Regions from separate parts of the Halomonas sp. THAF5a genome, predicted to be linked through region 4. Evidence: predicted binding sites of a transcription regulator. Region 4 holds the regulator's gene; each other region holds the start of a gene.
What was found. Region 4 encodes sigma-54, which starts transcription at its own class of promoters, with help from an activator protein. Its sites were predicted from a motif close to TGGCACNNNNNTTGCTNT; they were not measured.
Positions count from the first base shown of each region.

Region 1: a site for sigma-54 is predicted at 4,533-4,550, ahead of FIU83_RS03795 (nitrate reductase). Genes of this name have one in related genera too.
Region 2: a site for sigma-54 is predicted at 2,347-2,364, ahead of glnA (glutamate--ammonia ligase). Genes of this name have one in related genera too.
Region 3: a site for sigma-54 is predicted at 4,706-4,723, ahead of FIU83_RS13420 (sugar phosphorylase). Genes of this name have one in related genera too.

Region 1 is NZ_CP045417.1:829,309-836,579, forward strand. It holds gene nirB (nitrite reductase large subunit NirB) at 1-1,092, opposite strand, end outside; gene FIU83_RS03780 (NAD(P)/FAD-dependent oxidoreductase) at 1,089-2,411, opposite strand; gene FIU83_RS03785 (CmpA/NrtA family ABC transporter substrate-binding protein) at 2,698-3,729, opposite strand; gene FIU83_RS03790 (ANTAR domain-containing response regulator) at 3,726-4,319, opposite strand; gene FIU83_RS03795 (nitrate reductase) at 4,673-7,271, shown strand, end outside.
Region 2 is NZ_CP045417.1:285,820-293,090, reverse strand. It holds gene FIU83_RS01305 (ZIP family metal transporter) at 1-710, shown strand, start outside; gene glnA (glutamate--ammonia ligase) at 803-2,209, opposite strand; gene FIU83_RS01295 (hypothetical protein) at 2,796-3,335, shown strand; gene typA (translational GTPase TypA) at 3,475-5,301, shown strand; gene FIU83_RS01285 (hypothetical protein) at 5,441-5,770, shown strand; gene FIU83_RS01280 (sodium-dependent transporter) at 5,900-7,271, shown strand, end outside.
Region 3 is NZ_CP045417.1:2,951,688-2,958,958, forward strand. It holds gene thiL (thiamine-phosphate kinase) at 1-396, opposite strand, end outside; gene nusB (transcription antitermination factor NusB) at 409-912, opposite strand; gene ribE (6,7-dimethyl-8-ribityllumazine synthase) at 909-1,403, opposite strand; gene ribBA (bifunctional 3,4-dihydroxy-2-butanone-4-phosphate synthase/GTP cyclohydrolase II) at 1,489-2,652, opposite strand; gene ribD (bifunctional diaminohydroxyphosphoribosylaminopyrimidine deaminase/5-amino-6-(5-phosphoribosylamino)uracil reductase RibD) at 2,999-4,144, opposite strand; gene nrdR (transcriptional regulator NrdR) at 4,144-4,629, opposite strand; gene FIU83_RS13420 (sugar phosphorylase) at 4,756-6,534, shown strand; gene FIU83_RS13425 (copper chaperone PCu(A)C) at 6,561-7,079, opposite strand.
Region 4 is NZ_CP045417.1:2,573,611-2,580,881, forward strand. It holds gene FIU83_RS11630 (KpsF/GutQ family sugar-phosphate isomerase) at 20-1,015, shown strand; gene FIU83_RS11635 (HAD family hydrolase) at 1,062-1,634, shown strand; gene lptC (LPS export ABC transporter periplasmic protein LptC) at 1,638-2,222, shown strand; gene lptA (lipopolysaccharide transport periplasmic protein LptA) at 2,222-2,749, shown strand; gene lptB (LPS export ABC transporter ATP-binding protein) at 2,749-3,474, shown strand; gene FIU83_RS11655 (RNA polymerase factor sigma-54) at 3,629-5,047, shown strand; gene raiA (ribosome-associated translation inhibitor RaiA) at 5,217-5,525, shown strand; gene FIU83_RS11665 (PTS sugar transporter subunit IIA) at 5,533-6,018, shown strand; gene rapZ (RNase adapter RapZ) at 6,062-6,976, shown strand; gene FIU83_RS11675 (HPr family phosphocarrier protein) at 6,980-7,249, shown strand.

The DNA of each region.
Region 1 (7,271 bases), 1.7 Mb from region 4:
CACCAGCTTGCGGTATTCCTGCTTGAGCTCGTCGAGGTAGCGGAAGGTCCGGGCGCCGGGGCTGCGGCTGCCGTGGGCGTCGCCGATGGCGCCCACGTCGACGCCGAGCAGCTTGAGCTTGGTGCTCATGTCGGCGCCGTCGAAGGTCAGCTCGCCGCCCAGCAGGGTGTCGGCGGCGGCCTTGGCCATCTGGTAGCCGGGGGCCACCAGGCCGAAGATGCTGTTCTGCCACAGCGCCACCTCGCCGACGGCGAGGATCGCCGGGTCGCTGGTCAGGCAGCGGTCGTCGATCACCACGCCGCCGCGCTCGCCGATCTCCAGCGCGCAGTCGCGGGCCAGCTGGTCGCGGGGGCGGATGCCGGCGGAGAACACGATCAGGTCGGTCTCCAGCACCTTGTCGTCCTGGAACACCATGCGGTGGCGGCTGGCCTGGCCGTCCTCGATGTGCTGGGTGGCGCGGTCGGTGAGCACCTGCACGCCCAGCGCCTCGATCTTCTCGCGCAGCAGCTCGCCGCCCTCGGCGTCGACCTGCATCGGCATCAGCCGGGGGGCGAACTCGACCACGGCGGTGTCGAGATCCAGGCCGCGCAGGGCGTTGGCCGCTTCCAGGCCCAGCAGGCCGCCGCCGACCACCACGCCGGTGGTGGCGTCCACGGCCGCCGCGCGGATGGCGTCGAGATCGTCCAGGGTGCGATAGACCAGGCAGTGGTCGCGCTCGTGGCCGGGAATCGGCGGCACGAAGGGGAAGGAGCCGGTGGCCAGCACCAGCCGCGCATAGGGATAGCGGCCCCGCTCGGTGATCACCTCGCTGGCGTCGCGATCGATGGCGGTGACCTCCTCGGCGAGGCGCAGCTCGATGCCGTGCTCGGCGTAGAAGTCGGCGTCGCACAGGGCCAGGGACTGGGCGTCCCGGCCGGCGAAGTACTCGGACAGGTGAACGCGGTCGTAGGCGCGGTGGCGCTCCTCGCCGAACACCGTGATGCGGTAGTGCTCGGTGGCGCCGCGTTCGATCAGCTGCTCGACCAGATGATGGCCGACCATGCCGTTGCCGATGATGATCAGCGGGGGAGTTGCTTGGCTGGGCGTGTTCATGCGGCTTCCTCCTGCGGGGAGCGGTCCTGGGCGTGGGGCGTGGCGGGATTCGGTGCTTCGGCCTTCGTGGCGTCGAGCAGGGCCCTGGCATCGGCCGGGCCGAACAGCAGCGCCTGACGGCAGGCGTCGAGATGGCGGCCGGACAGCGCCTCGGCGAAGTACCAGGGGCCGGCGGCGGTATCGCCGTAGAGCACGGCGCCCTCGAGGCGGCCGTCGCGCAGCAGCAGCCGGCGATAGTCGCCGTGTTCGGGGTCGTGGTAGGTCAGCACCTCGTGGTCGACGTCGGGCTCGATGGGGCCGAAGGCGTACAGCGAGATGCCGCTGACCTTGAGCTTGGTCGCGGTGGGCGCTTCCACGTAGCCCTCGACGTCCTCGCCGGCCAGCCGGGCGGCCAGCACCTCGACCTGGCGCCAGATCGGCTCGACCAGGCCATAGGTGCGGCCCTCGAACTCGCAGCATTCGCCCAGGGCGTGGATGGCCGGGTCGCTGCTGGTCAGGCGGTCGTCGACGCCGATGCCGCGGTGGACCTCGAGGCCGGCCCGGCGACCCAGTTCGACGCTGGGCGCGATGCCGATGGCCAGCACCACGCAGTCCGCGGGCAGCCGGCGGCCGTCGGCCAGGCGCACGGCGCAGACGCGGCCCCGGCCGTCGTCCTCCAGGCGTTCCAGGTCGGCGCCGGTGACGATCTCGAGCCCGCGGCCCTCGAGCTCGGCCTGGAGCAGGCCGGCGGCGGTGGCGTCGAGCTGGCGGTTCATCAGCCGCGAGGCACGCTGGAGCACGCTCACCGACATACCGGCACGCGCTCTTTTGCGTAGCCCCTCGGCGGCCTCCAGGCCCAGCAGGCCGCCGCCGATCACCACCGCGCGGCCGCCGCGCTCGGCGGCGCGGGTCAGGGCGGCGGCGTCGTCCAGATCGCGGAAGGCGTGCACGCCGTCGAGTTCGAGGCCGTCGACCGGCGGCAGGGCGGGGGTGGAGCCGGTGGCCAGCACTAGGCGATCGTAGGCGATCTCGCGGCCGCCGACGGTGGTCAGGCGGCGGGCGGCGCGATCGATGCGCTCGACCCGTTCGCCGAGCACCAGCTCGACGCCGCGCTCGGCGTACCAGTCGGCGTCGCGCAGGGTCAGCGCCTCGCGTTCCATCTCGCCGGCCAGCAGCGGCGACAGCAGGATGCGGTTGTAGGCGGGGCAGGCCTCCGCGCCGATCAGGGTGATGCGGCGCGGCGCGCCCTCGCGCTGGACCAGCGCCTCGACCAGTCGCTGGCCGGCCATGCCGTTGCCGACGATCACCAGGTGATCGACGGGCGCCGCGGGCGATGGCATGGGGCCATCGGGCAAGGCGACGGTTGTCGGGTCATCGGGACTCATCTCGGATTCCCTCCATAAACGCAGAAGACGCCTCGACGCTCCCCGGCATTGGGGAGCGTGGAGACGTCTTCGTCTGGACTTCGAGGTGCGATCGCCGTTGACCGCCGAAGGGCCGGGCCCTCCGTTCTCGCCTGTTCCTATCAAGGTTCGGGCCAGGACAGGGTGAAAGTCAGAAAACTCAGAAAGTTAAATAATCATCGCCGGGCGATGACCGCCGCCGGGGCGGCCCCTGACGGCGCCGTCATGCACGCTCCTGGTGCGTCGCGGCATCGAAATGCACGGGGCTGTAGCAGGCCTCGACCACGCCGCGCCGGAGGGGGACGTCGAGCTGGCGGGCCAGGTGGTCCACGACCCTTGCCATCTCGCCGACCTCCGGGCGCAGCCCGGTGAGTCGCTGTGCCACCGGCGGCTCGCCCAGCGGCAGCGTCGACAGATGCTCCAGGGCGCGATCCAGATAGGGCGGCAGGGCCAGCCAGCCCCGGGCCTGGCGGCGGTGCTCGGGCGCCTCGGCCAGCCAGTCGGCGGCGGCGACCAGGGCGCGGATCATGGCCGCGAGGGTGGCGGGGTGGCGCCCGGCCCAGTCGCGGGTCACGCCGAGCATCTTCTCGGGATGGTCGGGCCACAGCTGGGCGCCGGTGGCGACGACATGCCCGCCGCCGCGCTGGGCGGCCTGGCTGCCCCAGGGCTCGCCGACGCAGAAGCCGTCGATGCGCCCCTGCTCGAGGGCCTCGACCATGCGCGACGGCGGCAGGGCGACCAGCTCGACGTCGCGATCGGGGTCGAGGCCGCCCAGGGTCAGCCAGTCGCGCAGCTGGTAGTGGTGGCCGGAAAAGGGATGGACCATGGCCAGCCGCGGACGTGGCGCGCCGCGCCGGCGCAGCCGCTCGGCGAAGTCGCGGGCGTTGACGGCTGGGTCCCGGCCGCCGGGCGAGCCGTCGAGGGGCGTCGCCATGCCTTCCGCCCAGTAGGACGACAGCACCAGGGTATTGCCGTTGCGGCCGAGCACCAGCGGCGCCAGGACGTCGCAGGGCGGCCCGGAGGCGCCGAGGCTCATGGCCAGCGGCAGCGGGGCCAGCAGCTGGGCGCCGTCGAGCATGCCGGCGGCCAGCTTGTCGCGCAGGGTCGACCAGGCGCTCTCCCGCGACAGCGTGACGTCGAGCCCTGAGGCGGCGAAGAAGCCGCCTTCCCGAGCGACGATCGGCAGGGCGGCGTCCAGCAGCGGGACGATGCCCAGGGTCAGTCGGGGACGCTCGGGGGCATGGGGCATGCTCATAGGCCTTTCTCCAGTCCTTCGAGGATATCGATCACGTTGCCGGCCACCTCGCCGATGCGCTGGCCGCGGTCCATGGCCAGCTTGCGCAGCGTCTGGTAGGCCTGGGGCTCGTCGCAGTCCTGGTGCTTCATCAGCATGCCCTTGGCCTTCTCGATGCGCTTGCGGTCGGCGAGCTGGGTGCGGGTGCGGTCGAGCTCCTGGCGCATCGACTGGAAGGCGTCGAAGCGGGCCACGGCGACCTCGAGGATCGCCCGGACCCGGGTCGGCACCAGGCCGTCGACCACGTAGGCGCTGACGCCGGCCTTGAGGGCGGCCTGCATGGAGTCAGGGTCGTGCTGGTCGGCGAAGAACACCACCGGCCGCGGGTTCTCCCGGTTCAGCTGCGACATGCTGTCGAGGGTGTCGCGGTCGGGGGATTCCATGTCGATGATGACCACGTCGGGCGCGTGTCGCTCGACCATGTCGTTGAGGCTGGCCGGGCTCTGCAGGTGGCAGATCACTTCGTGCCCCTCCTGGCCGAGGGCCTCCTCGACCATGGCGGCGCGCACGCTCTCGTCGTCGACCAGCAGGATTCGCAAGGGCTGGGGCATGGCATAGGGCTCGTGATGGGGAAACGGTCAGGCCCTGTTCATGCAAGAGCCATTCCAGCCGCATCGGCGCCGAGCGTCGGTGGTGCATCGGTCGCCGGCGCCGTCCTTTTGCACCACGAAGGAGCGGAGCGGGGCAAAAAATGCCGCCGGCTGGTGCGGGCAAGATCGCCGAGACGGCCGCGATGGCTTGAGTGCCGACGCTTTCCTTCCGCCTGGCATGCCGTTTGCTTTTCTCATGGAAAGACATTCCCGAGTCGCCACGGCGGCGACTCACGGCAACGACGCCCACCCCCGTGCCCACCCGGCATGGCGGTGGGCGTCGTCGTGTCGGGACCATGATCGAGGAGAGCAGCATGCAACAGGCGCGCACCACCTGCCCCTACTGCGGCGTCGGCTGCGGCGTCACGGCCGACATCGAGGACGGGCATATCACCGGCGTGGAGGGCGACGGCGACCACCCGGCCAACTACGGGCGGCTGTGCGTCAAGGGCTCGGCGCTGGCCGAGACCCTGGGCGATCACGGCCGCCTGACCCGGCCCCGGGTCGACGGCGTCGAGGTCGACTGGGACACCGCCCTCGAGGCGGTGGCCGGCCGCCTCCAGGCCACCCGCGAGCGCGCCGGCGATCACGCCGTGGCGGCCTACCTGTCCGGCCAGCTGCTGACCGAGGACTATTACGTCGCCAACAAGCTGTTCAAGGGCTTTCTCGGCACGCCGCATCTGGATACCAACTCGCGGCTGTGCATGGCCTCGGCGGTGGCCGCCTACAAGCGCTCGCTGGGCGCCGACGCCGTGCCGTGCAGCTACGAGGACCTGGAGGAGGCCGAGCTGGTGGTGCTGGTGGGGTCCAACCTGGCCTGGAACCATCCGGTGCTCTATCAACGCCTGCGCACCGCCAAGAGTCGCAATCCGCTGATGCGGGTGGTGGTGATCGACCCGCGGGTCACCGACAGCTGCGAGATCGCCGACCTGTACCTGGGGCTCAGGCCCGGCAGCGACGCCCGGCTGTTCACCGGCCTGCTGGCCTGGATGGCCGACAAGGGCCGGCTCGACGACGTCTATCTGGGCAAGCATACCGACGGGCTCGACGCGGCCCTGGCCGCGGCCCGCGAGGACGACGTGTCCATCGCGGCCATCGCCGCCGACTGCGACGTCGACGCCGAGCGGCTGGAGACCTTCTTCTACTGGTTCGCCAGCCAGCTGCACGTGGTGACCCTCTACTCCCAGGGCATCAACCAGTCGTCCAGCGGCACCGACAAGTGCCAGGCGATCATCAACTGCCACCTGGCCGGCGGCAAGATCGGCCTGCCCGGCGCCGGGCCGTTCTCGATCACCGGCCAGCCCAACGCCATGGGCGGCCGCGAGGTGGGCGGGCTGGCCAACCAGCTCGCCGCCCACATGGACTACGACTCCCCCGGCGCGCGCGACCGCGTGACGCGCTTCTGGGCCACCGACCACCTGACGCCGACCCTGCCCGAGGCGCCTGGGCACAAGGCGGTGGCGCTGTTCGAGGCCATCGAGCGCGGCGAGATCCAGGCGCTGTGGGTGATGGCCACCAATCCCGCGGTCAGCCTGCCCGACGCCAATCGGGTGCGGGCGGCGCTCGAGACGTGCCCGCTGGTGATCGTCTCCGAATGCATGGCCGACACCGACCTGCTGCCCTACGCCGATATCGTGCTGCCGGCCTCGTCGTGGTCGGAGAAGGACGGCACCGTGACCAACTCCGAGCGTCGGATCTCGCGCCAGCGCGGGATGCTGCCGCCGCCGGGCGAGGCGCGCCACGACTGGTGGATTGTCTGCGAGGCGGCGCGCCGGCTGGGTTTCGGCGAGGCCTTCGACTACGGCCATCCCGGCGAGATCTTCGCCGAGCACGCCCGGCTCTCCGGCTTCGAGAACGCCCCCGGGCAGCCGGGCCACGAGGCGCGGCCGTTCGACATCTCGGCGCTGGCGGGGCTCGACCGCGCCGGCTACGACGCCCTGGCGCCGATCCAGTGGCCGGTGACCGCCGAGGCCCCCCGCGGCACCGCGCGGCTGTTCGAGGACGGTCGCTTCGCCACCGCGGACGGCCGGGCCCGGCTGCTGCCGGTGCGTCCGCGCGGCCCCGAACAGGCGCTCAGCGCCGCGCGTCCGCTGCGCCTCAACACCGGCCGGGTGCGCGACCAGTGGCACACCATGACCCGCACCGCCCGGGCGCCGCGGCTGATGAATCACCGCGCCGAGCCCTTCATCGAGATCACCCCCGAGGACGCCGCCGCCTTCGGCGTCGGCGACCAGCAGCTGGCGCGGCTGACCGGCGCAGGCGGCGAGTACCGCGCCCGGGTGCGGCTGACTAAGGGCCAGCGCCGCGGCGAGGCCTTCGTGCCGATGCACTGGACCGACCGCTTCACCGGCGCGGCGCGCACCGGCGGCCTGCTCGCCGCCCATCTCGACCCGATCTCCGGCCAGCCCGAAGCCAAGCACGGCGCGGTGAGCCTGGCGCCGCTGGCGGTGGGCTGGGAGGCGACCCTGCTGATCGCCCCGGGCGAAGCCGGCGACTTCGAGGGGCGCGACGACGGCGCCTACTGGGCGCGCATCCCGCTGGACCACTGCCAGCGCTGGCAGCTGGCCGGCGGCGAGCCGGACGATGCGCCGCGCGACTGGCTGGCCTGGGTGCGGCAGTGGCTGCCCACGGCGCCGAGCCTGTGGAGCGATGACCCGGCCGGCGGTCGGCTGCGCGCCGCGGGGCTCGAGAACGGCCGGCTGCGCTGGTGGCTGATGGTGGCGCCGCCCGCCGAGCTGCCGGGGCTTTCCTGGCTCGATGCGCGCTTCGCCGAGGCGACGCTCGAGGGCGACGTGCGTCGCCGGCTGCTGGCCGGCTGCGACGCCGGCGAGGCCGATGCCGGCCCGCTGGTGTGCAGCTGCCATCAGGTGGGCCAGACGACCATCGTCGAGGCCATCCGCGCCGGCGACGCCA
Region 2 (7,271 bases), 1.5 Mb from region 4:
ACGCCTGGCAGACGGTAATCGTCCTCACCCTGATGGCCGGCATGGCGATGCCCCTGGGCGCCTGGTTGGCGCGGGTGGAGTGCATCCCGATCGACTGGCTCGAGAACGAGCTGCGCCACGGTATCATCGCCTTCGGCGGCGGGGCCCTGCTCTCCGCCGTGGCGCTGGTGCTGGTGCCGGACAGCCTGCCGGCCCTCGATATCGCCACCGCCACGGCCTGCTTCGTGGCCGGCGGGATGGCGTTCATGGCCCTGGACATCGCCCTCAACCGCAGCGGCACCTCGGCCAGCCAGCTGGCCGCCATGCTGGCGGACTTCGTGCCCGAGGCCCTGGCCCTGGGCGCGGCCTTCGCCCACGGCAGCAGCGGCAGCCTGCTGCTCGCCGGCCTGATGGCCCTGCAGAACCTGCCCGAGGGCTTCAACGCCTACCACGAGCTGCGCCGCTCCACCCCCTACACCAGCCGGCGGCTGATCGGCCTGTTCTTCGCCATGGCCTGGCTGGGGCCGCTGGCCGGGCTGGGCGGTTTCCTGTGGCTGGCGCCCTACCCCACGGCAGTGGCGATGATCATGCTGTTCGCCGCCGGCGGCATCCTCTATTCGGTGTTCCAGGACCTCGCGCCCCAGGCCAGGCTCGAGCGCCACTGGGGGCCGCCCCTGGGCGCGGTACTCGGCTTCGCGCTGGGCCTCGTCGGCCATATGCTGCTCGATTGACCCGCTGCGACCGGCGGCGACTCGCATAAAAAAGAGGCACGCCCGGGGCGTGCCTCTTGCGATGCGGAGGGCGGCGCCGGGGCGCCGCGGGCTCAGCAGCTGTAGTACATGTCGAACTCGACCGGATGAGTGGTCATGCGCAGGCGCTCCACGTCTTCCTCGAGCAGCTCGATGTAGGCATCGATCATGTCGTCGGTGAAGACGCCACCCTCGGTCAGGAAGGCGCGGTCGGCGTCCAGCGCCTCGAGGGCCTGGTCCAGGCTCTCGGCGACGGTCGGGATGGACTTGCCCTCTTCCGGCGGCAGGTCATAGAGGTTCTTGTCCATGGCGTCGCCAGGATGGATCTTGTTCTTAATGCCGTCGATGCCGGCCATCAGCATCGCCGCGAAGCACAGGTAGGGGTTGGCGGTCGGGTCGGGGAAACGAGCCTCGACGCGCTTGCCCTTGGGGCTCGCGGTGTAGGGAATGCGGATGGAGGCGGAGCGGTTGCGGGCGCTGTAGGCCAGCATGACCGGCGCCTCGAAGCCCGGCACCAGACGCTTGTAGGAGTTGGTGGAGGCGTTGGTGAAGGCGTTCAGGGCACGGGCGTGCTTGATGATGCCGCCGATGTAGTAGAGCGCCATCTCGGAGAGGCCCGCGTACTCGTCGCCGGCGAACTGGTTCTGGCCGTCCTTCCAGAAGGACTGGTGGACGTGCATACCGGAGCCGTTGTCGCCGACCAGCGGCTTGGGCATGAAGGTGGCCGTCTTGCCGTAGGCGTGGGCGACGTTGTGCACCACGTACTTCATTTCCTGAAGTTCGTCGGCCTTCTTCACCAGGGTGTTGAACTTGACGCCGATCTCGTTCTGGCCGGCGTTGGCGACCTCATGGTGGTGCACCTCGACGGTCTGACCGATGGCCTCGAGGGTGTTGCACATGGCGCCACGGATGTCGTGGAAGCTGTCGACCGGGGGCACCGGGAAGTAGCCGCCCTTGACCCGCGGACGGTGCGCCAGGTTGCCGCCCTCGACCTGGCGGTCGGTGGCCCAGGCGCCCTCCTCGGAGGTGATTTTGTACATGGCGCCTTCGATGTCGGCCTTCCAGTGCACCTCGTCGAAGATGAAGAACTCGGGCTCCGGGCCGAAGAAGGCGGTGTCGCCCAGGCCGGAGGACTGCAGGTAGGCCTCGGCGCGCTTGGCGATGGAGCGCGGATCACGCTCATAGCCCTGCATGGTGGCCGGCTCGATGATGTCGCAGCGCAGGATCAGGGTGGCATCTTCGGTGAAGGGGTCGAGGAAGCCGGTGCCGTCTTCCGGGCGCAGGATCATGTCGGACTCGTTGATGCCCTTCCAGCCGGAGATGGAGGAGCCGTCGAACATCTGGCCGTTCTCGAAGAACTCCTCGTCGACGTCACGGGCCGGAATGGTGACGTGCTGTTCCTTGCCTTTGGTGTCGGTGAAGCGCAGGTCGATCCACTTCACGTCATGTTCTTCAATCAGGGCGAGCGTCTTCTCGGACATGAGGTCCTCCACAGTGAGCTGGGCTGAAAAGCTGGAGCGGTGGCGGGGCCGTGGTGCGGGCCGGTTCCCACGACGTTGTAGCATGTCGTCGGGCCGGTGCCCACGGCCACGATGCCGCCGCATGGCCTGCCAAGAGGAATGCAGGGTGCGTGCCAATCTTGCACCATCTCACGACACCCTGCCCATAACCCATTGATAAAAATGAAGCTTTATCAAAACTTCCTGCCACCTTCCGTGCACCAGAATCGCAACCCGGGCCATCGGCGTGGCGTGCCTCGCCCCCTTCCGCACCATTTGCGTGCAGCTAGATCGCCAGTTGCACCGCATTGAAGCAAGCAAGCGTCCTCTGTCACCTCGCGCTCCCTTGCCGCCATGACCTCTCTCATGCGGGCGACAGTCGGAAGGTCAGCTTGGCAACACAGAAATATCAGTCCGGCGTCCGTTGATACGTGTTAACACCAAAAACTACACTCGTTTACATGACGGCGCCGGCCCGGGGTGGCGCGACCCCCCGGAGGGGTGGCGCGGGTTCTGGAGTGAGCGCCATTCCGACGCCCAGCGCCCAACCAGGGGAGCCGACCCGAGCATGATCGTCTGCAGCATCCTCCTCGATGCCCGCGCCTCGGGTGCCGGCCTGCCGCGACGCCTGGCGGCGCTGAGGCCCCTGCGACAGCGCCGCGACCTGCACCTCGAGGTGCTGCTGGCCGACGATACCGGCGATGCGCGCCTGCACCGCCTGGCCACTCGCCACGACGTCCACCTGATCGCCACCGAGGGGACCCCGCTCGGTGACCGCCTCAACACCGTGGTGGCCCACAGCCAGGGCCAGGCGCTGCTGTTTCCGGCCCCGGGGCGCCCCCTCTCGCCGGCCTGGCTGGTGGACACCCTGGCCGAGGTCGAACACCACGTCCGGGACGCCGTGGTGCTGACGGCCGGCCGCCCCAACCGGCTGTCGCTGTTCTGGCAGCGCCTGCGCCACCGCGCCCTCACCGATACCCTCTGCGTCTCCCGCGCCTGGTTCGAGCGCATCGGCGGCTGCGACCCCTCGCTGGACGCCGAGGCCCTGCCCGACCTGATCGCGCGGCTGCATGCCTGCCAGGCGCGCGTCACCGCCATCGAGGCCTGAAGCGCCCGCTGGCGGCCCTTTCGGCCCGTTCCAAGCCACTGATATCTGGTCGTGACGGAAGATTCACGGCGACAAAGCTGGTAGCCGTCATCGCCCTGCCCCTATAATGCGCCCCCAATTTTGTCAGCAGGATCCCGTCGTGATCGAGAATCTTCGCAACATCGCCATCATCGCTCACGTCGACCACGGCAAGACCACCCTGGTCGACAAACTGCTCAGCCAGTCCGGCACTCTCGACCGCAAGGCCGAGGGGCAGGAGCGGATCATGGACTCCAACGACCAGGAGAAGGAGCGCGGCATCACCATCCTGGCCAAGAACACGGCGATCCGCTGGCAGGCCCCCGACGGCCAGGACTACCACATCAACATCGTCGACACCCCCGGACACGCCGACTTCGGCGGCGAGGTCGAGCGCGTGATGTCGATGGTCGACTCCGTGCTGCTGCTGGTCGACGCCGTCGACGGCCCGATGCCCCAGACCCGCTTCGTGACCCAGAAGGCCTTCGACCAGGGCCTGAAGCCGATCGTCGTGGTCAACAAGATCGACCGCCCCGGCGCGCGCCCTGACTACGTCATCGACCAGATCTTCGACCTGTTCGACAACCTCGGCGCCAGCGACGAGCAGCTCGACTTCCCGATCATCTACTGCTCGGCCCTCAACGGCATCGCGGGTCCCGAACCGGACCAGCTGGCCGAGGACATGACGCCGATGTTCCAGTCGATCATCGACATCGTCGAGCCGCCCAAGGTCGAGCTCGACGGTCCCTTCCAGATGCAGGTCTCGGCGCTGGACTACAACAGCTACGTCGGCGTCATCGGCCTGGGCCGCATCACCCGCGGCAGCGTCAAGCCGAACCAGCAGGTCACCGTGGTCAGCAAGGAAGGCCAGGAGCGCCGCGGCAAGATCGGCCAGGTGATGACCCACCTGGGCCTGGAGCGGGTGCAGACCGACGAGGCCACCGCCGGCGACATCGTCTGCATCACCGGCATCGACGCCCTGGCGATCTCCGATACCCTGTGCGACCCGGCCGCCGTCGAGGCGCTGCCGGCGCTGACCGTCGACGAGCCGACCGTCTCCATGACCTTCCAGGTCAACGACTCGCCCTTCGCCGGCAAGGACGGCAAGTTCGTCACCAGCCGCAACATCAAGGATCGCCTCGAGCAGGAGCTGATCCACAACGTGGCGCTGCGCGTCGAGCAGGGCGACAGCCCCGAGAAGTTCATCGTCTCCGGGCGCGGCGAGCTGCACCTCTCGGTGCTGATCGAGAGCATGCGCCGCGAGGGCTTCGAGCTGGCCGTGGGGCGTCCCGAGGTGATCATCCGCGAGATCGACGGGGAGAAGCAGGAGCCCTACGAGGAAGTGATCATCGACTGCGAGGAGCAGCACCAGGGCTCCATCATGGAAGAGCTCGGCTACCGCAAGGGCGAGCTCAAGAACATGAACCCGGACGGCAAGGGCCGCGTGCGCCTGGACTTCATCATCCCGGCGCGTGGGCTGATCGGCTTCCGCGGCCAGTTCCTGACCCTGACCTCCGGCACCGGCATCCTCACCAGCCGCTTCGACCACTACGGCTCGCTCAAGCCGGACGCCTCGGTGGAGCGTCGCAACGGCGTGCTGGTCTCCATGGTCTCCGGCAAGGCCCTGGCCTACGCCCTGTTCGCTCTGCAGGATCGCGGCAAGCTGATCATCGAGCACGGCACCGAGGTCTACGAGGGCATGCTGGTGGGCATCAACAACCGCGCCGAGGACATGGTGGTGAATCCTACCAAGGCCAAGAAGCTCGACAACATGCGCGCCTCCGGCAACGACGAGAACCTGGTGCTCACGCCGCCGGTTCGCTTCACCCTGGAGCAGGCCATCGAGTTCCTCGATGACGACGAGCTGGTCGAGATCACCCCGAACCACATCCGGCTGCGCAAGAAGCACCTGACCGAGAACGAGCGCAAGCGCGCCAGCAAGAAGTAAGCCGGCCCGCCGCCGACAGAGCCCGCCCATCGGCGGGCTCTGTCGTTTGTGGCCACCGCGTTCGGCCCCGCGCCCCGGCGACGGCTATGCTGTGATGGGCAGGCCGGAGGCCGAGCTCACCCACCCAAGGAGTGCCGTCATGCACAAGCACGTGGAATGGGACGATCCCGGCGAGAGGAGCGTCCTGGACTACTACGCCGACCATCCCGACGACTACCGTCCGCCCCAGCGCGGCAGCATCCTCTCGGCCAGCTACCGGGGGTTCACCGTCCGGGTACGGGTCGAGGCGCGGGTCGAGGAGACCAACATCGGCGAGGTGGTGGCGCTGATCGCCGACGACAACGGGCGGCGCCAGCAGGCCGCCGGCGACCTGGCACTGGGCGACACGGTGCGCCTGCCCGACGCCTTCCGCGCCCTCGAGCCTCGCCACCCCGAGGAGTCGGAGGAGCCGGACGAGTCGCAAGACTGATCCCGACGGCGGTGGCTACCGGCCACCGCCAACGTCTCCTAAACGCTGGCCGACTAGCCAGCCAGGCCCTCGTGCCGCAAAGTTGGCGGCACAGGCTCACAAGGCCCATCAAGGCAATCCCGGATTCCCATGAGCACGCATAACGTCTGGACCCACAAGGGCACCTTCCTGCTGGCCGCCGTCGGCTCGGCCGTCGGGCTGGGCAACCTCTGGCGCTTCCCCTACCTGACCGGCGAGAACGGCGGGGGGGCCTTCATCCTGGTCTACGCCCTGACCATCTTCGCCGTGGGCATTCCGATCCTGATCGCGGAGATCATGCTGGGCCGCAACAGCCGGCGCAGCCCGATCATGGGCATGCGCTTTCTCACTCGCACCCACCAGACCTCCCGCGCCTGGGAATCGATCGGCTGGCTGGGGGCCGCCTCGGCCTTCCTGATCCTGAGCTTCTACTCGGTGATCGCCGGCTGGGCGATCCACTACACCGGGCTGATGCTGACCGGCGGGCTGGCCGAGATCGACGCCGCCGGGGCCGGCCAGCGCTTCGATGCGCTGCTCGCCTCGCCGACGCTGCTGACCCTCTACCACACCCTGTTCATCGCCGCCTCGGCGCTGATCGTTGGCCTCGGCATCCACAAGGGCATCGAGGCGGGCCTGCGCCTGCTGATGCCGTCGCTGTTCGTGATCCTGCTGGTGGTGCTGGGCTATGGCGCCGTGGTCGGCGACATCGGCGCCGCGGCGAGCTTCCTGTTCACCTTCAACCTGGCGGACCTGAGCCTCGAGGGCTGGCTGGAGGCGATGGGACAGTCGTTCTTCACCCTGAGCCTCGGCATGGGCGCGATCATGGCCTACGGCGCCTACATGCCGGGCGAGTCCTCGCTGACCCGCACCGCCTTCGCGATCGCCCTGGTCGATACCGCGGTGGCCATGGTGGCGGGCCTGGCGATCTTCTCGCTGGTCTTCGGCTCCGGCCTGAACCCCGGCGAGGGCCCCGGCCTGATGTTCGTCACCCTGCCGCTGGCCTTCGCCGAGATGCCGGGCGGCGCCCTGGTCGGCGGGGTCTTCTTCGTCCTGGTGCTGGGCGCGGCGATCAGCTCGTCGATCTCGCTGATCGAGCCGGTGGCGGCCTTCCTGGTCGAGCGCTTCGACCTGACCCGCCCCCAGGCCGTGGTCCTGATGGTCATCGCCAGCTGGGCGCTGGGCCTGCTCACTGTGGTCAGCTTCAACCTCTGGGCCGAGGGCACCCTCTTCCACACCCTGTTCGGGCGCAGCGCCTTCGGCTTCATCGAGATGCTGACCAACATCTTCATGCCGCTCGGCGGCCTGATGATCGCGCTGTTCGCCGGCTGGGCGCTGACCCACTCCGAGGTGATGAGGGAGATGCATACCAACGAGCGCTGGTTCCGCATCTGGCGCTTCCTGGTACGCTTCGTGGCGCCGGCGGCCGTGGCCTTCGTCTTCCTGCGCAGCATCCCCCAGGTGGAGGGCTACCTGATCCCGGCCA
Region 3 (7,271 bases), 380 kb from region 4:
GACGCCTATGGCGAGCTCGCCGCGGGTGACGTCGCCGCCCGCCAGGGCGGTGCCGGTGGCGTCGCAGAGCGCATGGAAGCCGCGGGCGAAATCGGCGAGCCAGGCGTCATCCGCCGCCGGCAAGGTCAGCGACATCAGGCACCAGCGGGCCCGGGCGCCCATGGCGGCGAGATCGCTCAGGCTGACCGCCAGCGCGCGGTGGCCGATCGCCGCGGCCGGCGCCGCCTCGGGGAAGTGGACCCCGGCGACCGAGGTGTCGACGCTGACCGCCAACCGCTGGCCCGGGGCCGGCGCCAGCAGGGTGCAGTCATCGCCCACCCCGAGGGCGACGCCTGAGTCTGGGCCGGGCGGCTCGGGCGTCAGGTAGCGGCGGATGAGTTCGAATTCGCTGTGCATCGGGGCGGGCCTTCAGCGGCGACGGGCGGTGACCTCGGCGGACCGCAGCCGCCCGGCAAGCTTGTCGAGGATGCCATTGACGTACTTGTGTCCGTCCGTGGCGCCAAAGGACTTGGCGAGCTCGACCCCCTCGCTGATCACCGCGCGATACGGCACCTCGAGGCGCTTGGAGAGCTCGTAGGCGCCCAGGCGCAGGATCGCCAGCTCGATGGGATCCAGATCCTCGAGGCGACGGTCGAGCAGCGGCGCGATGGCCGCGTCCAGTGACTGGCGCTCCCGGGCCACGTTGTGCAGCAGCTCATGGAAGAGCGCCAGGTCGGCGATCTCCATGACCTTGTGCCAGTTCTCGTGATCCTCGAGGTCGTCGTCGGCCACCTGGCTGCGGAACTCCGCCTCCACGGCGGTGATCGACTTGCCGGTCATCTGCCACTGGTAGAGGCCCTGGACGGCCAGCTCGCGGGCCGCATGGCGCGACTGCTGCGCCTTGGAGGGCGCCCGGCTGCGCTCGCCGCTCATGCCTCACCCCCGTCGGCGTCGCCGAAGCAGCGCAGCAGCGAGACCATCTCCATGGCCGCCATGGCCGCCTCGGCGCCCTTGTTGCCGGCCTTGGTGCCGGCTCGCTCGATGGCCTGCTCGATGGACTCGACGGTCAGCACGCCGTTGGCCACCGGGGTGTCGAACTCGAGCTGCAGGTTGCCCATGGCCGCGTTGCAGCCGCCGGCCACGTACTCGAAGTGCGGGGTGCCGCCGCGGATCACCGCGCCCAGGGCGAGCACGGCGTCGGGACGCGCCACCTTCAGCACGCGCTTGATCGCCAGCGGCAGCTCCCAGGCGCCGGGCACGTGGACGATGTCGATGTTCTCGGCGTCCACGCCGTGGCGGGTCAGGCTGTCCACGGCGCCCTCGACCAGGCTATCCACCACGTGGTGGTTGAAGCGGCCGACCACGATCACGTAGCGGCCATCGACGTCGACGAAGCTGCCTTCGACTTGGGAAATCGGTTGCATGGTTCTATGTCCTGAAAGATCCGGTACGGAAGGGTCCGGGGGCATGGCCGGAGGCCATGCCGTCATGATGAAGACGGGCGCGGCGTCAGTCGTCGCGCGCCTCGCCAGGCGCGGGCTCGCCGGGTTCCAGGCGCTCCACCACCTCGAGGTCGAAGCCGGAGAGGGCGGAGAACTTCCAGGGCGAGCTCAGAAGGCGCATCTTGCCGACGCCCAGGTGGCGCAGGATCTGCGAGCCGGTGCCGATGGTCAGGTAGTTGCCGGCGCCGTCGGAGTCACTGGTGCGCGGCGGGCGACGCCGCTCGAGGAACACCTCGAGCAGGTCGTGCAGGTCCTGGTGCGGGCGGCCGTCGTCGAGCAGCACGAAGACGCCGTGTTCGGCGCCGGCCACCTCGGCCAGGGCCTGGTGAGCGGTCCAGCTCGCCCGCTCGCCCTTCTGCAGGGCGAGCAGGTCGCGCATCACGTTGGCCAGGTGCACGCGCACCGTGGTCGGGGCCTCGGGATGCGGATGTCCCTTGACCAGCGCCAGGTGATGGGCGCCCTGGATGCTGTCGCGGAAGACGTGCAGGGTGAGCTCGCCGAAGGCGGTCTCGACCGGGCTCGACTCCACCGGCTGCACGGTCTGCTCATTGTGGATGCGGTAGTGGATCAGGTCGGCGATGGTGCCCATCTTCAGGCCATGCTCGACGGCGAAGCGCTCGAGCTCGGCGCGGCGCGCCATGCTGCCGTCCTCGTTCATCACCTCGCAGATCACGCCGCTGGGGTCGAGGCCGGCCAGGGCCGCGAGGTCGCAGGCCGCCTCGGTGTGGCCGGCGCGGCGCAGCACGCCGCCGGGCTCGGCCATCAGCGGGAAGATGTGGCCGGGCTGGACGATGTCCTCCGCCCGGGCGTCGCGGGCCACGGCGGCCTGGACGGTACGCGCCCGGTCGGCGGCGGAGATCCCGGTGGTGACGCCCTCGGCGGCCTCGATGGAGAGCGTGAACTTGGTGCCGAAGCCGGAGCCGTTGTCGCGCACCATCAGCGGCAGCTGGAGACGCTCGCAGCGCTCGCGGGTCATCGGCAGGCAGATCAGCCCCCTGGCGTGGCGCGCCATGAAGTTGATGTGCTCGGCCTCGACCTTCTCGGCGGCCATGATGATGTCGCCTTCGTTCTCGCGATCCTCGTCATCCATCAGGATCACCATCTTGCCCTGACGAATGTCCTCGACCAGGTCTGCGATAGGGGCCAGGCCCCCGGATGAGGAGTGCACCATGGAGTCTCCATTGATTCAGCGTGGTGGCCGTCGCGGTCCCGCGACGATCGGGTCGCCCTCCGGCGTCGCCACCTCGAAACCGCGTCAGGGTACCGTGGCGCGTCGGTGGGCGCCAGTGGATAGCCGCCGTGGCGAGTTGGTGAGCGCCCACGGAGGACAGCCGTGGCGCATTGACGAGCGCCGTCAGGCCATTAACGCCGCGCCTCATGGAATCCCAACTCATGCGTCTCGGAGCACCGCCAGCAGGCCATCGAGGAGGCGCTGTAAACCCATCCCTGGGCGCTACCGGCGCCATCCCTGGCGCAGGACCTCCTCTCAGGCCTGCTGCGGCGCTCCCTTCATGCGGTCACGAGATATCGGAACGGCCCCTGGGCCTGGCGGTGATGCGCCAGTCCTGGCCCACGGCGCGGATATCGAGGATCTCGAGCCCCTTCTGCTGGGCCATCAGCGAGAGGCCGGGCAGCGCGAAGAGCGGGCGCGCCTCGCCGCCAAGCAGGGTCGGCGCCACGAACAGCTGCATCTCGTCGATCAGGTTCGCCTCGAGCATGGCACCGGCGAGCGTCGCCCCGGTCTCGAGCAGCACCTCGTTGGCCTGCTCCGCCTCGGCCAGGTGGTGCAGCAGGGCGTCGAGGTCGACCCGGCCGTCGGCGCCCGCCGGCATCACCACCACCTCGGCGCCGGCCTCCTCGAGCCGTACGCGCCGCTCGGGCTCATGATCGGCGAGGGTCGCCACCAGGGTACGACCCGGCTCGCGCAGGCAGGCCGCCGCCAGAGGCAGGCGCAGGCGGGAATCGACCACCACGCGCAGCGGCTGGCGGGCGGCGATCGCCTCCCCCTCGGGCAGCGCCAGCTGTTCGGCGCGCACGGTGAGCCGGGCGTTGTCGAAGATGATCGACTCCACCCCGGTGAGGATGGCGCTGGATCGGGCGCGCAGGCGCTGCACCTCGCGGCGCGCCTGGGGCCCGGTGATCCACTGGGACTCGCCGGAGCGCATGGCGGTGCGGCCATCGAGGCTCATGGCCATCTTCAGGCGCACGAAGGGCCGGCCGTGGGACATGCGCATCACGAAGCCGGGATTGAGCGCCAGCGCTTCGTCCTCCAGCACGCCCACCGTCACCGCGATGCCGGCCTCGCGCAGCAGGGCGATGCCCCGGCCGGCCACCTGGGGGTTGGGGTCCTGCATGGCGACGACGACACCGGCCACCCCGGCCTCCACCAGCGCCCGGGCGCAGGGGCCGGTGCGGCCCTGGTGGGAGCAGGGTTCCAGGGTCACGTAGGCGGTGGCGCCGCGCGCGGCTTCTCCCGCCGCGCGCAGGGCGTGGACCTCGGCATGGGGCTCGCCGGCCCGCTCGTGCCACCCCTCGCCGACGACCCGCTCGTCCTTGACCAGCACGCAGCCCACCCGGGGGTTGGGATCGGTGGTATAGCGGCCGCGCTCGGCGAGCTTCAGGGCGCGGGCCATCCAGGTCTCGGGCAGGGTCGGGGCGCTCATCATCGCCCTCCGGCGGGGTCGTCGGGGAAGCCGGGCTCCTGGGCCAGGCGGTCGATCTCGGCGCGGAACTCGTCGATATCCTGGAAGCGGCGGTAGACCGAGGCGAAGCGGATGTAGGCGACCTGGTCGAGGCGCTTGAGGGCCTGCATGACCTCCTCGCCGATGTCCCGGGCATGGATCTCACGCTCACCGCGGGCCCGCAGGTGCTGGCGGATGCGCTCCACCGCCGCCTCGATCGACTCGGCGCTGACGGGGCGCTTCTCCAGGGCGCGCAGCATGCCGGCGCGCAGCTTGGCCTCGTCGAAGACCTCCCGGGTGCCGTCGGACTTGATCACCCGGGGCATCACCAGCTCGGCGGTCTCGTAGGTGGTAAAGCGCTCGCCGCAGGCCGCGCACTGCCGACGCCGCCTCACCTGATCCCCCTCCACCACCAGGCGGGAATCGGTCACGCGCGTGTCGTTGGCGCCACAGAAGGGGCAATGCATAGGGGGTAACCCGACGTCGTAGGAAACTGTCGCGGCATTGTAACGGTTCAGGGGCAGAGCGCCCAGCAACCGTGGCTGGCACGAGTCCTGCAAGCTCCCGGTATCCCCAGGCCGATGGAGGTCGCCATGCCTACGCCCCGCTCGCTCGCCCGCCCCCTGGACACGACGGACTTCACGGCTCGCGCCCGCGAGCACCTTGGCGTCCTCTACGGGCCGCGCCGTGAGGAGGTACTGCGCCGCCTGCTGACGCGGCTCTCGCACCATCGCGGTGCCCTCCCCCCGCCCGGGGCGGAGGCCACCGCCCCCTTATGGAGCGAGCGCGACCAGTGGCTGATCGCCTACGGCGACAGCCTGCTCGACGGCGACACCCCGCCCCTGGCGGTGCTCGAGGCCTTCCTCGAGGCGCGCCTGCCTGAGACCTTCAGCGGCGTGCACGTGCTGCCCTTCTTTCCCTGGAGCAGCGACGATGGCTTCTCGGTGATCCACTACCGCGAGGTCGACCCGGGGCTCGGCGACTGGTCCGACATCCGCCGCCTCGCCGCGCGGGGCGACCTCGTCGTCGACCTGGTGCTCAACCACGTCTCCCGGGAGTCGCTGTGGTTCGTCGACTACCTGAGCGGCAGCCTGCCGGGGCGCGACTACTTCATCGAGATGGACCCGGCGACCGACCTCTCGGCCGTGGTCCGACCGCGCAGCAGCCCGCTGCTGGTGCCGGTGCCCACCCGCCGGGGCACCCGCCACCTCTGGGCGACCTTCTCCGAGGACCAGATCGACCTCAACTTCGCCAACCCCGACGTGCTGCTGGAGTTCGTCGGCATCCTGCTCTTCTACCTGGAGCAGGGCGCGCGGGTCATCCGCCTGGACGCCATCGCCTTCCTCTGGAAGCGGCCGGGCACCGCCTGTATCCACCTGCCCGAGACCCACGAGGTGGTGCGGCTGCTGCGTGCCGTGGTCGACCACCTGGCGCCGGGCACGCTGCTGCTCACCGAGACCAACGTGCCCCATCGGGAGAACCTCAGCTACTTTGGCCTCGATCGCCTGTCGGACGGGGGGCCGGCGATGCCGGACGAGGCGCACCTGGTCTACCAGTTCCCGCTGCCGCCGCTGCTGCTGCATACCCTGACCAGCGGCGAGGCGGCCACCCTGGCGAGCTGGCTCGAAAGCCTGCCCGCGCTGCCGCCGGGCTGCAGCTACGTCAACTTCACCGCCAGCCACGACGGCATCGGGGTGCGGCCGCTGGAGGGCTGGCTGCCACCCCATGAGGTCGAGGCCCTGCTCGAGCTGATGCATCGCTTCGGGGGGTTCGTCAGCATGCGCAGCGACGCCCAGGGGCGCGACGTCCCTTACGAGATCAATATCACCTGGTTCGAGGCGATGCGGGGGACGCGCCGCGGCGCCGATCCCTGGCAGGTGGAGCGCTTCCTGTGCAGCCAGCACCTGATGCTGGCCCTGCAGGGCATTCCCGCCCTCTATCTCCACTCCTTGACGGCCACCCTCAACGACCTGGAGGGGGTCGAGCGCACCGGCCGCCTGCGCGCGATCAACCGTCACCGCTGGCAGCGGCCGGCGCTCGAGGAGCTGCTGGAGAGCCGCAACACTCCGACCCGCGAGGTGTTCCTGGCCCTGAAACGGCGCCTGGCGGTGCGTCGCCGGGAGCCCTGCTTCCACCCGGATGCGCCACAGCGCGTGCTCCCCACCCCGCCGGCGCTGCTGGTGCTGGAGCGTGGCCCGCTCGACGACGGTCGCCGCCTGCTGGCGATCCACAACGTCACCGACCAGCGCCAGCCGCTCGCCCTCGAGGCCCTGGCCGCCCCCGACTGGCACGACCTGCTGGCGGATGCGCCCTGGTCGGGCGACACGAGCCTCGCGCCCTATCGCAGCCTGTGGCTGGTGCAGCCCGGATGATCGACGGGAATGGCCAACGGGCGTGATCAGTGCGCCGAATGCTTGCCCATCTCACCATGGGCCATGTCGTCGTGACCCGTGCCGGCCTGGTCCGACATCTCCATCGGCTGCACCCGCTGGACCGGCGCCTCGAGGGTCATCGTCTCACCGTTGTCGAGGGTCAGGGTCAGCTCGACGCGCTCGCCCTCGACCGGGGTGGCGGCCAGCTCGAACATCATCAGGTGCCAGCCGCCCGGCACCAGTCGCACGCTTTCGCCGGCCGGCAGCGGGATCGCCTCGACCCGGCGCATCTGCATCACGCCGTCGACCATCACGTGGTTGTGCAGCTCCAGGTGGCCGGCCAGCGGCGAGGCGCCGCCAACCAGCGCCCGGTCCGTCTCGCCTGGATTGGTCAGCGTCATGAAGGCGGCGGTAGTGGCCGACCCGGGGGGCACGGCGCGCACGTGTGCGCCCTCGACGGTGAGGGCGTCAGCCTGGGCGGCGACACCAAGCAGCGGCAGGGAGAGCAGAGAGAGCAGGAATAGCGGGCGGGCAGCGAGGCGCATGTCGGTCGACTCCATGGGCTCAAGGGGAAAGCTCGAGCTTACCCTGCCCGGCCGTTGACGGGGAGCGGGCTGCGACATTGCGTCCCGCACGCGGCGGCAGGGATTAATCCACGGCTAATGCCGGCGTGTCAGGATGGGAACTTCGGAGCACGGCGCGGGGTCCCCTCGTCACCCGTGACGCCGTCTCACGCC
Region 4 (7,271 bases):
ACGGGCAACAATCACCGCCATGACCAACGACACCCCCTCCGCGGCCGGCACCTCCCTCCTGCGCGACAGTGCCCGCCGCACCCTGGAACTGGAGCAGCAGGCCGTGGCGGCCCTGGCCGAGCGCCTCGACGACGCCTTCGACCACGCCTGCCGGCTGATCCTGGCCTGCCGCGGCCGCGTGGTGGTCACCGGCATGGGCAAGTCGGGCCATATCGCCGGCAAGATCGCCGCGACCCTGGCCAGCACCGGCACCCCGGCCTTCTTCGTGCATCCCGGCGAGGCCAGCCACGGGGACCTGGGCATGATCACTCGCGGCGATGTGGTGCTGGCACTCTCCAACTCCGGCGAGACCGCCGAGGTCACCGCCCTGCTGCCCCTGCTCAAGCGCATGGGCACGCCGCTGATCAGCATGACCGGTCGCCCGGATTCGACCCTGGGGCGCCATGCCGACGCCCACCTGGATGCCGGGGTCGAGCGCGAGGCCTGCCCGCTGGACCTGGCGCCGACCTCCTCCACCACCGCCGCCCTGGCCCTGGGCGACGCCCTGGCCGTGGCGCTGCTCGAGTCCCGCGGCTTCACCGCCGAGGACTTCGCCCTCTCCCACCCCGGCGGCAGCCTCGGCAAGCGCCTGCTGCTGCGGGTCGCCGACCTGATGCACGAGGGACACCGCCTGCCCGCGGTCCCCCTGGGCAGCCCGCTGCGCGATGCGCTGCTGGAAATCACCCGCCAGGGCCTGGGCTTTACCTGCGTGGTGGATGACGACGGCCGCCTGGCCGGGGTCTACACCGACGGCGACCTGCGCCGCACCCTCGACCAGCACAGCGATCTCTCGGGCCTTACCGTCGACGACGTCATGACCCGCCCCGGCAAGCGCATCGCCCCCGACACCCTGGCAGCCGAGGCGGTGCGCCTGATGGAGGACGGGCGCATCTCGGCGCTGGCCGTGGTCGACGCCGACGGCCGACCGATCGGAGCCCTGCACATGCACGACCTGCTCTCGAGCGGCGTCATCTGACGTCGGCTCGACCACCCGCCTCGCCCGCTACTCGACTGGAGACACCATGAGCCTCGCCCCACCCCAGCCACACCGCCCCCTCGACGACGGCCCGCTGGTCGACCGCCTGCGCCATGTCCGCCTGCTGGCCATGGACGTCGACGGCGTGCTCACCGACGGGCGCCTCTACTTCCAGGCCGACGGCCTCGAGGTCAAGGCCTTCCACACCCTCGACGGCCATGGCATCAAGCTCGTCCAGCGCGCCGGCATCGCGGTGGCACTGATCACCGGGCGCGACTCGCCGATGGTCAGCCAGCGCGCCGCCGCGCTGGGGATCCAGCATGTCTTCCAGGGCGCCGAGAAGAAGCTCGTCGTGCTGCGCGAGCTGTGTGCCCGGCTGGGCCTCGCCCTCGAGCAGGTCGCCTACTGCGGCGATGACATGCCCGACGTGGCCGCCATTCGCCGGGCCGGGGTCGGCATCAGCGTGCCCGGCGCGCCGGCCTACATCCGCGACCAGGCCGACTGGATCACCGAGGCCGCAGGCGGCCACGGCGCGGTGCGCGAGATCTGCGACACCCTGCTGCAGGCCCAGGGGCACTGGGACGCCGTGCTCGACACCTACCTCCACGGCGCGAGCTGAGCCATGGGCCTGCCGCGCCCGGGCTTTCGCACCGGCCTGGTCCTGCTGCTGCTCGCCCTGGGGGGCGGGCTGGCCGTGCTCGACCTGCAGGAGGCGCCGGCACCCGGCCCCGTGCCGGGCGACGGCTCGGGCGAGCCCGACTACTACCTGGAGGACGCCCGCCTGACGCGCTTCGATGCCTCGGGCGAGCCGCATCAGCGCCTCGACACGCCGCGCCTGACCCACACCCCCCACGATGACGTCACCCGCCTTGCACGGCCCGAGGGACGGCTACTGGACCGCTCGGGCCGGGTCTGGCTCGCCAGCGGCGACCACGGCACCCTGGGCGCAGGGGGCAACCCGCTGACCCTGACCGGCGACGCGCGCCTGCTGGCCCCGGCGGAGCGCTGGCAGCTCGACACCGAGGTCCTGCATTTCGACGCCGACCGCGGCCATGCCTGGAGCGAGACCCCGGCGCTGCTTCGCCAGCCGCCCCAGCGGATGCGCGGCAAGCGCTTCGACGCCTGGATCCATGACAACCGCGCCCGTCTGACCGACAATGTGCGCGGCCACCATCCGCCCGACACCCGCGAGGACCCCGAGTCATGATGCGAGCCTTCTTCGCCCCCCTGCTGACCCTCGGCGTCATCGGCCTGCTGCTCGGCAGCTCTCCGGCCCTGGCCCTCGAGGGCGATGCCAGCGCCCCGATCCAGGTCGAGGCCGACCGCCTCGACCTCGACGACCGCGCGGGCACCGCCGTCTATACCGGCGACGTGGAGATCCAGCAGGGCAGCATGCAGCTGACCGGCGCACGGGTCGAGATCCAGCGCAACGACCAGGGCCAGCTGACCCGGGCCACCGCCACCGGCGAGCGTGCCTACATCGAGCAGCGGCCCGCCCCGGACGAACCCCTGGTACGCGGCTGGGGTCGCACCGTGGTCTATCACGTCGCCGAGCGTCGCATCGAGCTGATCGACCGCGCCGAACTCCACCAGGGCGGGGACACCTTCGATGGCGGCTACCTCGAGTACTTCCTCGACCGTCGCGTCGTCCAGGCGCGCGCCGACGCCCAGGGCGTCGGGGAGCGCCAGCGCGTGCGCATGACCCTCGAACCCGAACAGCAGGATGGGCCGTGATGAAGACCCTGAGGGCCGAACACCTGGCCAAGAGCTACAAGCGCCGCCGGGTGGTGCAGGACATCAGCCTCTCCATCGAGCAGGGCCGGATCGTCGGCCTGCTCGGTCCCAACGGGGCCGGCAAGACCACCTCCTTCTACATGATCGTCGGCCTGGTGCGCGCCGATGCCGGCGCGGTGCATATCGACGACCGGGACCTGTCGACGGCGGCCATGCACGAGCGCGCCCGGGCCGGCATTGGCTACCTGCCCCAGGAGGCCTCGATCTTTCGCAAGCTGTCGGTCGCCGACAACATCATGGCGATCCTCGAGACCCGCCGCGACCTCGACCGCGCCGGCCGCCAGCGCCGGCTCGAGGAGCTTCTCGAGGACTTCCACGTGACCCACATCCGCGACAACCTTGGCATGAGCCTGTCCGGGGGCGAGCGCCGCCGCGTGGAGATCGCCCGGGCGCTGGCCACCGAGCCCGCCTTCATCCTCCTCGACGAACCCTTCGCGGGGGTCGACCCGATCTCGGTGGGCGAGATCAAGGGCATCATCCGCCAGCTCAAGGCGCGCGACATCGGGGTGCTGATCACCGACCACAACGTGCGCGAGACCCTCGACATCTGCGACACCGCCTACATCGTAGGCGACGGCCGCATCATCGCCGAGGGAGATGCCGAGGCGATCCTCGCCAACCAGCGGGTGCGCGATGTCTACCTGGGTCAGGACTTCCGCCTCTGACCGTCCGATCGATCGCAATACCCTGATGCACATGTCGTTATTCGCCTACGGCATGCTGCTTGCGCATGGCACGATTGTTGCTAATTCTTCGGTTGCACCTCCCGCACCCAGCCGCTAGGGTGGAAATTTTCGGCACGTCGAGGGAACTCCTCTCATGGCCATGAAGGCTTCCCTGCAGCTTCGCGTCGGCACCCAGCTGACCATGACCCCCCAGCTCCAGCAGGCCATTGCCCTGCTGCAGCTCTCGACCCTGGACCTGCGCCAGGAGATCCAGCAGGCGCTGGAATCCAACCCCTTGCTGGACGTCGAGGAGGAGTTCGGCGAACAGGCGGTGAGCGAGACGCCCGACGACGACTGGGCCAGCGAGATTCCCGACGAGCTCAGCACCGACAGCGACTGGTCCGATACCTATCAGGACCTGGGCGGCGCGCCCGCCGGCGGCGAGGCGCCGGACTTCGAGCGCCAGGCCGCGGGCCAGAGCCTCCAGGGGCACCTCGCCTGGCAGCTGGCGATGACCGACCTGGACCCGCAGCAGATGCGCATCGCCGAGAGCCTGATCGACGCCGTCAACGCCGACGGCTACCTCATCCAGCCCCTGGACGAGATCCGCGACGGCCTCAAGGCCCAGGGCCTCACCGGGCTGCGTGGCCGGGAGGTCGAGCAGGTGCTGCTGCGCCTGCAGCAGTTCGAGCCCACCGGCGTCTTCGCCCGCGACCTGCGCGAGTGCCTGCTGCTGCAGCTCGCCACCCTGCCCGACGACACCCCGCTGCTGCCCCAGGCCCGGCGCCTGGTGCGCCAGTTCCTCGAGGCGCTGGCCGGCGATGACCGCCGCCTGCTCAAGCGCCGCCTCGGCCTCGACGACGACGCCCTCGATACGGCGATCGGCCTGGTGCGATCGCTGGATCCACGCCCCGGCAGCGCCTTCGGCGAGGGCGACAGCGACTACGTGATCCCCGACTTGGTCGCCCGCCACACCCACGAGGGCTGGCAGGTAGAGCTCAATCCCGAGGCGATGCCACGCCTGCGCATTCAGCCCGACTACGCCGCCCTGATCCGGCGCGCCGACAAGAGCGCCGACAACCAGTTCCTCAAGGACCACCTGCAGGAGGCGCGCTGGCTGATGAAGAGCCTCGCCAGCCGCAACGACACCCTGCTGCGGGTGGGCCGCGAGATCATGGCCCGCCAGCTCGACTTCCTGGAGCACGGCGAGGAGGCCATGAAACCGCTGATCCTGGCCGATATCGCCCAGGTCGTGGAGATGCACGAATCGACCATCTCGCGGGTCACCACCCAGAAATTCATCCATACGCCGCGCGGCATGTTCGAGCTCAAGTACTTCTTCTCGAGCCAGGTGGGCGGCGGCAGCGGCGAGGGCGACGCCCACTCCAGCACCGCCATCCGCGCGCGGATCCGCAAGCTGATCCAGGACGAGCCGCCGCGCAAGCCGCTCTCGGACAGCCGGCTGGTCGCCCTGCTCGACGAGGCCGGCATCAGCGTGGCCCGGCGCACGGTGGCCAAGTATCGCGAAGGGATGGGCATCCCCTCCTCCAGCGAACGAAAGCGGCTGAGATGAGGCCCCTGTTCGGCCTCCCGCGGCGCCGAAATGACCAGGCCCCATCCCTGCGCAAACGGTTGAATTGACGCCGTTCGCACCGCGCCACACCGCCCCCGACCGAGGGGGTATGCAGGACGCTAAAAAGGGTTACAATCGACCCACACCCCGAAAGAGCAAGGAGCGTGTCATGCAAGTCAACATCACCGGCCATCATGTGGAACTGACCGACGCACTGCGTGACTATGTGCAGGAAAAACTGACCCGCGTCGAGCGTCACTACGACAACATCACCAACGTGCAGGTCACCCTCTCCGTCGAGAAGGAGCGCCAGCAAGCCGCCTGCACCCTGCATGCCGCCGGTGCCGACCTCCATGCCGAGGCCATGGAGAACGACATGTACGCCGCCATCGATGCCCTGGCCGACAAGCTCGACCGCCAGCTGGTCAAGCACAAGGAAAAGGCCCAGGCCCGCGCCCAGGGCGCCGGCGCGCGCTGACGCCATCATGACACTGGACGCCATCCTGCCCCCCGAGCGCACCCTCTTCGATGTGCCCGGGGGAAGCAAGAAGCGGGTGCTGGAGTTCTTCAGCACCTTCATCGCCCAGAACACGCCCAGCCTCGACAGCCAGGAGGTCTTCAGCCGCCTGATCGGCCGCGAGCGGCTGGGCAGCACCGGGATCGGCCACGGGGTGGCCATTCCGCATGCCCGCAACCCGCACTGCAAGGCCCCCATCGCCGGCTTTCTCAAGCTGGCCGAGCCGGTGGACTTCGACGCCATCGACGGGGAACCGGTGGACCTGGTCTTCGTGCTGCTGGTGCCCGAGGAGGCCGACGAGGCCCACCTCGCCCTGCTGGGGCAGGTCGCCGGCGTCATGAACGACGCCGACACCCGTGGGCGCCTGCGCCACAGCACGAGCCAGCGGGAACTCCATGAGCACCTCATGGAGGCCATACGCCAACAGGCCCCGAGCGGCCGTCAGGGCGGCTGACCCCCGGGGCACCGCCCGCCCCTACGCGACCAGGAGACCCCGCATGCAGCTCGTGATCATCAGTGGCCGGTCGGGTTCCGGCAAGTCGATCGCGCTGCAGGCGCTGGAGGACCTGGGCTACTACGCCATCGACAACCTGCCGGCCATGCTCCTCGGGCCGCTGGTGGACGAACTCCAGCAGGGCAAGAGCCTGCGCTCCTCCATCGCCGTCAGCATCGATGCGCGCAACCTGCCGGACGCCCTGGCGCGCTTCCCGGAGCTCCTCGACGACCTGCGCGCCCGGGAGCTCGCCTGCCAGGTGGTCTACCTGACCACCGATGCGCGGATCCTGCTGGAGCGCTACTCCCATACCCGCCGCCGCCACCCCCTCACCCGCGACAGCGACATGAGCCTGGCCGAGGCGATCGATACCGAGGAGCAGGCCCTCTCGGAGATTCGCGACCTCGCCGATCTGGTAATCGACACCACCCGGCTCTCGGTGCACGAGCTGCGCGGGCGCATCACCGACCAGGTGGCGGGCCATCGCGCCGAGCAGATGACGCTGACCGTGGAGTCCTTCGGCTTCAAGCGCGGCGTGCCGCTGGATGCCGACATCGTCTTCGACGCCCGCTGCCTGCCCAACCCCTACTGGGATCCTGAGCTGCGCGACGCGACGGGACGCGATCCCAGCATCGTCGCCTTCCTCGACGGCTACCCGGTGGTCGCCGAGATGCACGACGATATCCTCGCCTGGGTGGAACGCTGGCTGCCGCACTATCGCACCAGCCAGCGCAGCTACCTGACCGTGGCCGTCGGCTGCACCGGCGGCCAGCACCGCTCCGTCTACCTCGCCGAGCGGCTGGCCGCCCACCTGGCATCGCGGCACGCCGGGGTGCGGCTGCGCCATCGCGAGCTGGGCGTGCAGGTCACCCTCCCCGATGCATCGGCGGGTGACGACGCGCCGCAGGAAGGAGGCTGAGGCGTGCCGAGCCGCAAGCTGACCCTGACCAACCGCCGCGGCCTGCATGCCCGCGCCGCCACCAAGCTGGTGCAGTGCTGTCAGCCCTTCGACGCACGGGTCACCGTGCACCGGGACGGCCAGCAGGCGGACGCCGGCAACATCATGTCGCTGCTGATCCTCGCCGCCCCCTGCGGCACCGAGCTCGAGGTGCACACCCAGGGCGCGGAGGCCGACGCGGCCCTCGAGGCGGTCGCCGCCCTCTTCGAGGCCCGCTTCGACGAGGACGCCTGAGTGGCAACCGCCGGGCGCAGGA